DNA from 2 places in the Sporosarcina sp. 179-K 3D1 HS genome. Region 2 is predicted to be linked to the other one. Evidence: a T-box and tRNA genes for the amino acid it is inferred to sense, from the RefSeq annotation. Region 2 holds a T-box; the other holds one or more tRNA genes.
What was found. A T-box is a leader RNA that pairs with one kind of tRNA and senses whether it is charged. The one in region 2 lies ahead of serS (serine--tRNA ligase), so its partner is inferred to be a tRNA-Ser.
Positions count from the first base shown of each region.

Region 1: it has a tRNA-Ser gene. The T-box ahead of serS (serine--tRNA ligase) is inferred to sense a tRNA for this amino acid. The anticodon was not compared.

Region 1 covers NZ_JBFEGI010000001.1:12,521-17,615, reverse strand. Annotated here, with positions in the region: gene dacB (D-alanyl-D-alanine carboxypeptidase/D-alanyl-D-alanine-endopeptidase) at 1-1,142, shown strand, start outside; gene AB1K83_RS00080 (hydrolase) at 1,165-1,704, shown strand; tRNA gene AB1K83_RS00075 (tRNA-Ser) at 1,756-1,846, opposite strand; gene AB1K83_RS00070 (S-ribosylhomocysteine lyase) at 1,991-2,458, shown strand; gene AB1K83_RS00065 (RluA family pseudouridine synthase) at 2,606-3,286, shown strand; gene AB1K83_RS00060 (YhcN/YlaJ family sporulation lipoprotein) at 3,589-4,116, shown strand; gene AB1K83_RS00055 (aspartyl-phosphate phosphatase Spo0E family protein) at 4,346-4,489, shown strand; gene AB1K83_RS00050 (branched-chain amino acid aminotransferase) at 4,648-5,095, opposite strand, start outside.
Region 2 covers NZ_JBFEGI010000024.1:11,149-16,243, reverse strand. Annotated here, with positions in the region: gene AB1K83_RS18095 (PLP-dependent aminotransferase family protein) at 1-1,022, opposite strand, end outside; gene pdxS (pyridoxal 5'-phosphate synthase subunit PdxS) at 1,127-1,972, shown strand; gene AB1K83_RS18085 (NUDIX hydrolase) at 2,039-2,614, shown strand; T-box leader at 2,668-2,877, shown strand; gene serS (serine--tRNA ligase) at 2,946-4,220, shown strand; gene tadA (tRNA adenosine(34) deaminase TadA) at 4,242-4,742, opposite strand; gene AB1K83_RS18070 (deoxynucleoside kinase) at 4,866-5,095, shown strand, end outside.

The DNA of each region.
Region 1 (5,095 bases), on a different contig from region 2:
TTGCCAATGGGGTTCTTCGCGGTAACGTTTACTTACGTGGCCAGGGGGATCCGACATTGATGAAAAAGGATCTCGATATATTTGCCACCCGTTTAGCAAATCAGGGCGTCAAACGGATTGAAGGAAATCTAGTAGGAGATGATACCTTTTTTGACACGGTCCGCCTTTCACCAAGTGTGAAGAAAAATCAGGAGACCTACTCCTTTGCGGCGCAAGTGTCCGCTTTGACTTTATCACCTGACCGGGATTATGACGCCGGCTCCATCATCATCGAAGCCAAACCCACAACTCGCGGGCGTGCAGCGAAAATTACATTGACGCCTGCAACCAAATTCGTCACTATCGTCAACCAATCCAAAACAGTGGCGAAAGGCAATTCAAATACATTGCGCATTTATCGGAAACACGGAACAAACACCATTTTCATCACAGGAAATGCCCCCATCGGGTCAACTGGAAAAAAGGAATGGGTCGCTGTTTCCAATCCGACGGCCTATACTCTTCATGAATTCAAGCAATCGTTGACTGACCGAGGTATCCGTTTTTCGAACTCATCCAATGTGCGTGGTAATACTCCGGATTCGGCTCGTTTGCTAACCCATCGGACTTCCATGCCGTTGAAAGATCTCATAGTTCCCTTTATGAAGTTGAGCAATAACACTCATGCTGAAATGTTAGCAAAAACGATGGGCAAAGAAGTGTTCGGGGAAGGTAGTTGGGATGCAGGATTGCAAGTGATGCATGATTTTGTAGAATCAAGTGGCCTGGACCGCAAGCAATGGCATTTGGAAGATGCTTCTGGATTATCCTCGTCAAATAAAGTATCCGCTGCCCAATTATCCGAACTTCTATATCAAGTTCGTTCAAAACCTTGGTACCGCTCCTTCGTACAGGCATTGCCGGTAGCAGGGGCGAATGAGCGTTTCATAGGAGGCACTTTGCGTAATCGGATGAAGGCGGCTCCCGCAAGAGGGAATGTCATCGCGAAGACAGGCAGTTTAACCAATGTCAACGCCTTATCCGGCTACGCGGAAACAAAGGGGGGCGAAACGTTGATTTTCAGTATCCTGACGGAAGGCCAGAAAACAAGCACAATCCCGGTAATAGATCGGATGGCGACCGCAATCGTAAATACTAAATAGTAGGCTAGGGAGGGGAATGGGAATGTTGAAGATAGGGCAAACGGCTTTTGTTTTGGTGGATGTGCAAGGGAAATTGGCGAAGACAGTGGATAACAGTGAAGCTTTCCTGGAGAACTTGGAAAAGTTGGTCCGCGGGTTGCAATTACTTGAAATCCCGATCATTTGGCTGGAACAATATCCGGAAGGACTTGGGCCGACAGACGAACAAATTTCCCGTCACCTGACCGGGATGAGACCCATTCAGAAGATGACCTTCAATGCTTGCCTGACACCCGGGTTTCTTCAAACGGTCGGGGAAACGGGTCGCCACCAACTGTTGATCGCCGGTATTGAAGCCCATATTTGTACGTACCAGACGGCAATGGGATTGAAGGAAGCCGGGTATGAAGTGCAAGTCGTGGCAGACGCTGTTTCGTCACGGACACGGGCCAACAAGGAAATTGCGTTGGAAAAGATGCAGTCCAAAGGAATCCTTTTAACGAGTGTCGAGATGGCCTTGTTCGAATTGATGCAAGTAGCAGAAGGGGAGCAATTCAAGGAACTGCTGACCGTCGTGAAATAAAAACAAAAAAGTCGTCCACTTAATAGGGCGACTTTTCAAATTCGATTATAATGGCGGAGACGAGAGGATTTGAACCCCCGCGGCGCTTGCACGCCCTAGCTGATTTCGAGTCAGCCCCCTTCAGCCTCTTGGGTACGTCTCCATTTTTACAAAAAGTAGTATACCATCCGAAATTCAGGTTCGTCAACGGTCAATTTCATGCGACAAGCCGCATAAAAGTCGAAAGTCTGGTAAAATGAAAGGGATTGCTTCTAAGAATATTTTGAAAAAGGGAGTGCAAACTAGCATGGTTGAAAAAATGAATGTAGAAAGCTTCAATTTGGACCATACGAAAGTGAAGGCGCCTTATGTACGACTTGCTGGTGTCATTAAAGGAAACAACGGCGACGAAATCCATAAATACGATATCCGCTTAAAGCAGCCGAATAAAGAACATATGAAAATGCCGGCTCTCCATTCATTGGAACATCTTATGGCGGAAAAAATCCGGAATCACCATGACCATGTCGTTGACTTAAGTCCGATGGGTTGCCAAACCGGTTTCTATCTATCTGTCATCAATGATGATAACTATGACAACATCTTGGGAGCACTTGAGAAAACATTGCGTGACGTCATTCAAGCAGATGAGGTCCCGGCCTGCAATGAAATCCAATGCGGTTGGGCGGCGAGCCACAGTCTGGAAGGCGCGAAAGAATTAGCTGAAGAATTGCTCGCAAAACGTAATGAATGGAAAGAAGTCTTTGCTGAATAAGGAATCCGGTAGGGAGCAATCGCAGATTCGATACATCGAATCCGCGATTGCTCTTTTTTTCGATACTCTACGCTTTTTGTTACTAGCACGGGGTTTCTTTCTGCGATACAATCGATTTACGAACTGATGAAAGGGAAGAGATTTCTATTGAATATACCCATTTTGTATGAGGACAATCATTTGCTGATTGTCGAAAAGCCTGTCAACGTCCCTGTACAGGAAGATCGGACAGGAGATCGAGATTTGCTGACGCTTTTAAAAGAAGATATAAAAGTTCGCTATGATAAACCCGGTAATGTCTATTTGGGACTTGTTCATCGGCTAGACCGTCCTGTGGGAGGCGTGATGGTATTTGCGAAAACCTCGAAAGCGGCTTCCCGATTAGCGGATGAGTTGCGCAGACAAGAGATTGGTCGCACTTATTTGGCAGTGGTACGAGGGACTCCATCGATTAAAAAGGATAAGCTAGTGCACTACGTCGTGAAAGATGCGCGTCAAAATAAAGTCTCCGTCGTGGATGCCAATCAGAAAGACGCCAAAAAAGCGGTGCTGGATTATGAAGTCATCGCAAGTTCAAATGACTTGAGCTTGTTGTCAGTCAATCTTCATACCGGCAGACCCCATCAGATCAGAGTGCAACTGGCAGCAATCGGCTGCCCGCTCTACGGTGACCAAAAATACGGGGCTTCGGTCAACCGACCAGGCCAACAAATTGCACTATGGGCGAATTCTCTCCGGTTAACCCATCCAACGAAAAAAGAGGAAATAACGATTGAGTCGTTGCCGCCCGAAGTGCATCCATGGGATCTGTTCGACGCGAAACGCTGAATGGCCAGCGCCGTTTAAGTACGACCCCATAAGGGAATTATGTAAGTACTTGATGTTCTTTTATGGAAAGGGTGTATCTTATGAAAAAAAAGACTTGGGATAGCCGACCGGAACAACCAGACAAGACGGAATGGGCTGTATTCTTTGGAGTCCTGATCCTCATCGCTCTTCAGATCACTTGGGGGTTGATGATGTAATTAAGTAGCTCACACAACTTTTTGGTTGTGTGAGCTGTTTTTTATTCTTATACATAAATAAACAAAGAAATTTTTGGTTACCCTAGGAAGGAAAGGAGGATTCACATGAAAAAATGGATACAACTAACAATTGCATTTCTGATGGTCTTGTCTCTGATAGGTTGTGGGATGAAGAAAAATAATGACGCTTCGAGTAGTCAGGCGACCAATACAACTCAAACTCAAGAGAATAATGAGGTGGGGACAGGCGAACATGCTCAAGGAGATTCGACAAATCATAATGGACATGACAATCAATCTCGTTTGGAAGTTGCGGACGAAGCGGCGGCCCGTGTGTCCGACATGAAAGAAGTTGACAATGCGACCGTCCTTGTCACGGATCAAAACGCTTATGTGGCCGCCGTCTTGACAGATCAATCCGCTACGGATTTGACGTCTGAACTGGAAAGCCGAATCGCTGCCACAGTGCGGGAAGTAGATCGGGATATCGAAAATGTTTACGTATCCGTCAATCCAGATTTCGTCGAACGGCTAAATGAATATGGCGCCAAAATTAATGAAGGACAACCAGTGGAGGGGCTTTTCGAGGAATTTACGGAAGTGGTACAACGTGTGTTCCCAAATGCCCAGTAATACAAATAAAAATTATTGTAAATACATGGTTTTATTGGTGGATATATGGGGTATTTGTTCAATAAACCCTCAAGTAGAACAAGATTGAGTTGGAGTTTATGACAAATCGGTGACAAATGAAAAAAGTGGCATATTCCGACAATTATTTCAAACGTTCTGTTATATGATATGGAAGGGTTTGAGTATATCAAATGGAGGAAGAGTCGTGGAAAAGACGTTATGCGAAAAAATGGATCTATCTCTCATGATCAACAGGCAACGAAAAGTGATGTACAAGAAAGCAAGAGATTTCGGGTTTACCCATCCTTCCGTTGTACAGTGTAGTCAGGAGTTAGATGCAATGCTTAACCGCTATCAGCTTATTCGTATGTGACAACTCCAGAATGTTCATTTAATAGAGCGAATGTAAAAAGACATCACCCGGACTTGAGGGTGATGTCTTTTTACTTGTCGCTTATCTTAGCATGTGAATAACCTTCTAAGCAGACATGTACGCGTCTAGGTTCTGGACGCTTTTTTCTTGAAAAATACTTAGGCTTGCGGAGTTAACGACTTTTCCAATTTGACAACCCAGTCAAAAGGATCTTCAATTTTACCTGTCTGAATACCCGTTAGTGTTTCATATAGCTTTTTGGATATTGGGCCAGTTTCTCCATTTCCGACTACCATTTTGTGTCCATTCCAATTCAATTCACCAACAGGAGAAATGACTGCTGCAGTACCTGTTCCGAACACTTCTTCCAATTGGCCGTTCGCATGGGCTTCCTGGATTTCCGCAATGGAGATTTTCCGCTCCGTGACAGGCATTTCCCAATAACGAAGCAGTTCCAAAATGGACTTCCGGGTGATCCCTTCCAAAATGCTTCCGTTCAATGCTGGAGTGACAACCTCACCATTAATTTTAAAGAAGATGTTCATGCTGCCTACTTCTTCAATATACTTTTTCTCTAAACCGTCGAGCCACAATACTTGAGAATAG
Region 2 (5,095 bases):
ACCGTCGAAGAGTAATGGATGAACGCTTCTTCATATCGATTGAGCAGTGCGGGGGGCAGGACCATATATGCAATACGCAATGAAGGCATGAGCGATTTGGAGAACGTGCTTAAGTAAATGACGTTGCCTCCCTTATCCATGCCGTGGAGCGACGGGATCGGCCGGCCAGTGTATCGAAACTCGCTGTCATAATCGTCTTCTATGATGAAGTTTTCTTCCCGTGATGCAGCCCAGTTCAGTAAAGCCGTCCTGCGCGCCGCAGAAAGGACTGCACCGGTCGGGAATTGGTGAGAAGGGGTGACATAGGCTATGGTCGCTTCCGATCGTTGTAGAGCCCGTACATCCATCCCTTCTTCATCCACCGCAATAGGAATCGCTTCCCGGTTGTTATGGATAAACACATGGTGTGTCAACGGGTAGCCGGGATCTTCGATGGCATAGACCGCTTCTTTCCCCAATATCCGGATGACGAGGGGCATAAGCTGTTCAGTCCCTGATCCGACAATTATCTGCTCCGGCGTACACTCGACGCCACGAGAATGATAGAGATAACGTGCGATTTCACTGCGCAACTCTAGATCACCATGGGGGTGTCCGAGCAGGAGAAGGTGCTCCGAGTTATGATCCATAATATCTCTGGCGTATTTTCTCCAGTGCCCAAATGGGAATGATCCGGTATCAATCTTACCCGGTGAAAAATCAATCGTTATCTTATCTTGTTCCGGATAGGTGGATCGATATTTCAATTTGGCCGGCTGGACATAGGCCAATTCCTCGATCGCCTGCACAAAATATCCTTTACGTGGCTTGGAGGAAATGAACCCTTCTGCCGCGAGTTGTCCGTAGGCAAGTTCAATTGTCGTCTGACTGACTTGGAGAAATTCTCCAAGCTGCCGCTTGGACGGCAACTTCATCCCGACCGGCAACTTCCCTTCTGTAATATCCCCCTGGATTTGATTGTAAATCTGCTCGTATAACGGCACTTCCAAAGTCTTATCAAGTTGAATGAATAACATCTCCATCCGAACCCCTCCTATCTGACCCTTTTATTTTGTCTCAAACTGATTATTTCATTCGGGTCACATTCCATTATACTGAACAATAAGAAAAGGAGGAAGGAAAAAACATGAATTTTCAATACGGCGGCGTCATTATGGACGTTATTAATGCAGAACAAGCGAAAGTGGCGGAAGCGGCAGGAGCAATTGCAGTCATGGCATTGGAGCGCGTCCCTTCGGACATTCGCAAGGCGGGCGGCGTGGCACGGATGGCCGATCCACGCATCATCGAAGAAGTGAAAAATGCGGTATCAATCCCAGTCATGGCAAAAGCGCGGATCGGTCATATCTCCGAAGCGCGCGTCTTGGAAGCATTGGGTGTTGACTACATAGATGAAAGTGAAGTGCTCACGCCGGCGGATGAAGAGTTCCACTTGTTGAAAAGTGAATTTTCCGTACCGTTCGTTTGTGGGGCACGGGATTTGGGAGAAGCGGCACGCCGATTGGGCGAAGGGGCGAAGATGCTGCGGACGAAAGGGGAACCGGGAACAGGCAACATCGTGGAAGCGGTGCGTCATTTGCGTAAAGTGCATGCTCAAGTCAATAAGATCGTCCACATGAATGAAGATGAAATTATGACAGAGGCACGCGATTGGGGTGCCCCTTATGAAGTGTTGCTGACGATCAAGAAACATGGCCGCTTGCCGGTTACGAATTATGCAGCGGGTGGTGTTGCGACTCCAGCGGACGCGGCACTCATGATGGAACTCGGAGCAGATGGCGTATTCGTCGGATCGGGCATCTTCAAATCGGATAACCCTGAAAAATTTGCGCGCGCCATTGTACAGGCAACGCAAAACTTTAAGGACTACGCTTTGATCGGCGAGCTTTCCAAAGACATCGGCAATCCGATGAAAGGTTTGGAAATTAGCAAGCTCCAATTGGAAGAACGCATGTCAGAACGCGGTAGGTAATCATCATTTACGGAGCGGAAGAGCAATCTTCCGCTTTTGTTGTATACTCGATTAGAGGTGAATGGAATGGAACTGCTGAAAGTGTTTGACTCGCAATATACCTATATGAAAAATGAAAACCGGGATACGGTTCACACCAAAGGATATTGGCATGAGACTTTCCATTGTTGGATTTTGGATGAGCAGTTCGTTTATATCCAAAAAAGGAGCGCCCAGAAGAAAGACTTCCCAGGATGCTTCGATATTTCGGCTGCCGGCCATTTGCTTGCCCATGAGAGTGTTGCCGATGGACTCCGGGAAGTGGAGGAGGAGTTGGGACTGCGCGTGGATCTTAGCCGATTGCAATGTAAAGGCGTCATCCGTGACGTGATAGAAATCGGGGAGTTTCTCGACCGGGAATTTGCCAATATCTATTTGTATCATTCTTCGTTTTCAGCATCCGATTTTTCATTGCAACCGGGAGAAGTCGATAGCATCCACACGGTCGAGCGGGAAACGTTGGCTCAACTGTTTGTAGGAGAGCGGAATCAGGTAACGGCTGTTTCCCTTGTCGATGGCTCTTCCGATGAAATCCAACTGACCGATTTTGTCCCCCATGAAAAGGGGTATTTTGAGAGAATTGGCGAGCTGTTGAAAATATGAGGTCATTTCTTGCTAAAATGTAGCCTATATAGTATGGTAAAGATAATTTCAAACATGAGACGATGATGGGAAGCAGTAGCAAATCTGTTCTTTTCAAGAGAGTCGGCGGTTGGTGCGAGCCGATAATGACAGTTGTGAATCCGTCCCTGAGTAGCCGGGCTGAACGAAAGTAGGCTCGTGCCGGTACTTGACCGTTATTCAATGAAGTGGATTGGTTTATCCAATCAATTTGGGTGGCAACGCGGGAAGCTCTCGTCCCTTTTCCAAGGGAATGATGGGCTTTTTTTGTTGCTCTTTTTCATTATCGTCAATTATGAGGGAGGAATTATTCATGTTAGATATTAAAAAAATCCGGGCCGATTTCGATGGAGTGAAAGAAAAGCTTTCGAAGCGTGGAGAAGATCTGACGGATTTCGATAAATTCGGGGGTCTTGATGAAAAACGGCGTGAATTGATTGCCAAAGTGGAAGTGCTGAAAGCGGAGCGCAACGAAGTGTCGCAGCAAGTGGCCACAATGAAGCGCAATAAGGAAAATGCGGATGACGTCATTGCCCGTATGCGTGAAGTCGGGGAAGAGATCAAACGGTTGGATGAGGAATTGAGTCAGGTCGAAGAAGATCTGAACTACGTCATGATGCGTATTCCGAACATTCCGCATGACAGTGTGCCGGTTGGGGATAGCGAAGATGACAATGTGGAAGTCCGGGCATGGGGAGAGAAACCGGAGTTCACTTTCGAACCGAAACCGCATTGGGAAATCGGTACCGATTTAAATCTTTTGGATTTTGAACGGGCGGCGAAAGTGACGGGAAGTCGGTTTGTCTTTTACCGGGGCCTTGGTGCGCGGCTGGAACGGGCGTTGATCAACTTCATGTTGGATCTTCATATCGAGGAGCATGGGTACGAGGAAATGCTACCGCCTTATTTGGTGAATCGGACCAGTTTGACCGGAACCGGCCAGCTGCCGAAATTTGAAGAAGATGCTTTCCTGATTGAGGAGGAAGATTATTTTCTGATCCCGACTTCGGAAGTACCTGTGACTAATTTTTATCGGGAAGAGATTTTGGATGGATCCCAGCTGCCGGCTGCATTTGCGGCGTACAGCACCAATTTCCGTTCTGAAGCGGGATCGGCGGGCCGCGACACACGTGGTTTGATTCGTCAGCATCAGTTCAACAAAGTGGAGCTCGTCCGCTTCGTGAAGCCGGAAGATTCTTATGACGAGCTTGAAAAGCTGACAGGCCACGCGGAGAAAGTGCTTCAATTGCTGAAATTGCCATACCGCGTCTTGAAAATGTGTACAGCGGATCTTGGTTTCACTGCCGCCAAGAAATATGACATTGAAGTATGGATTCCGACACAGAACACGTATCGTGAAATCTCTTCTTGTTCCAATTTTGAAGAGTTCCAAGCTCGCCGGGCCCAAATCCGGTTCCGCCGTGAAGCGGGTGCGAAGCCGGAATATGTCCATACATTGAATGGAAGTGGACTGGCAATCGGTCGTACCGTAGCGGCCATTTTGGAGAATTATCAGCAAGAAGACGGTTCCGTGATCATTCCGGAAGTCCTTCGTCCATACATGGGCGGTAAAGAAGTCATTAAGTAAATAGCGAAGGCTGCATCCCGATCATTCGATTTCGGATGCAGCCTTTTTTTGTCGTTTTTTCCGTTCCCGGATTGCTTTGAAAAATGCGGATAGCATCTCCCCGCATTCTTCGGCCAAGACGCCTTCGGTCACATCGCATTCATGGTTGAATCTCGGGTCGTTCAGCAATCTATATAACGAATCCACGCAACCACCTTTCGGATCGCGCGCTCCATAGACGACGCGGGGAATTCTGGATTGCAAAATGGCGCCTGCACACATTGGGCACGGCTCTAGTGTGACATAGAGGGTGGTCTGTTCCAACCGCCAACTACCAAGCTTTTGGCAAGCTTCCTGGATAGCGGATAATTCTGCATGTGTGACGGCATTTTGAGACGTTTCCCGCAAATTATGAGCCTGGGCGATGACGTTTCCATCATGTATGATCACCGCACCAATCGGCACTTCCCCTAGCTTTTTCGCTTTTTTTGCTTCTTCGATTGCCAATCGCATGAACGATCGGTCCGTTTCGAATACATCCATGTGCATCGCTCCTTGTTTCTCATTTTAGCATGGAATTTCAAAATAACGTCTAAATTGTTCCACGTGGAAAAATCCTTGGATATGATAGAATGAGGAACATGGAATTTGAAAGGTGGACTTCTGATGGCAATACCCTTCATAGCGGTCGAGGGCCCGATCGGTGTCGGTAAGACGTCGCTCGCCAAGGCGATTGCAGAAACATGGAATTACAAGTCTTTGCAGGAAATCGTCTATGAGAATCCGTTTTTGGATAAATTTTATGGGAACATGGAGGAATGGAGTTTCCAGACGGAAATGTTCTTCCTTTGTAACCGATACAAACAACTCAATGACATTAAACAAGGGATACTGGT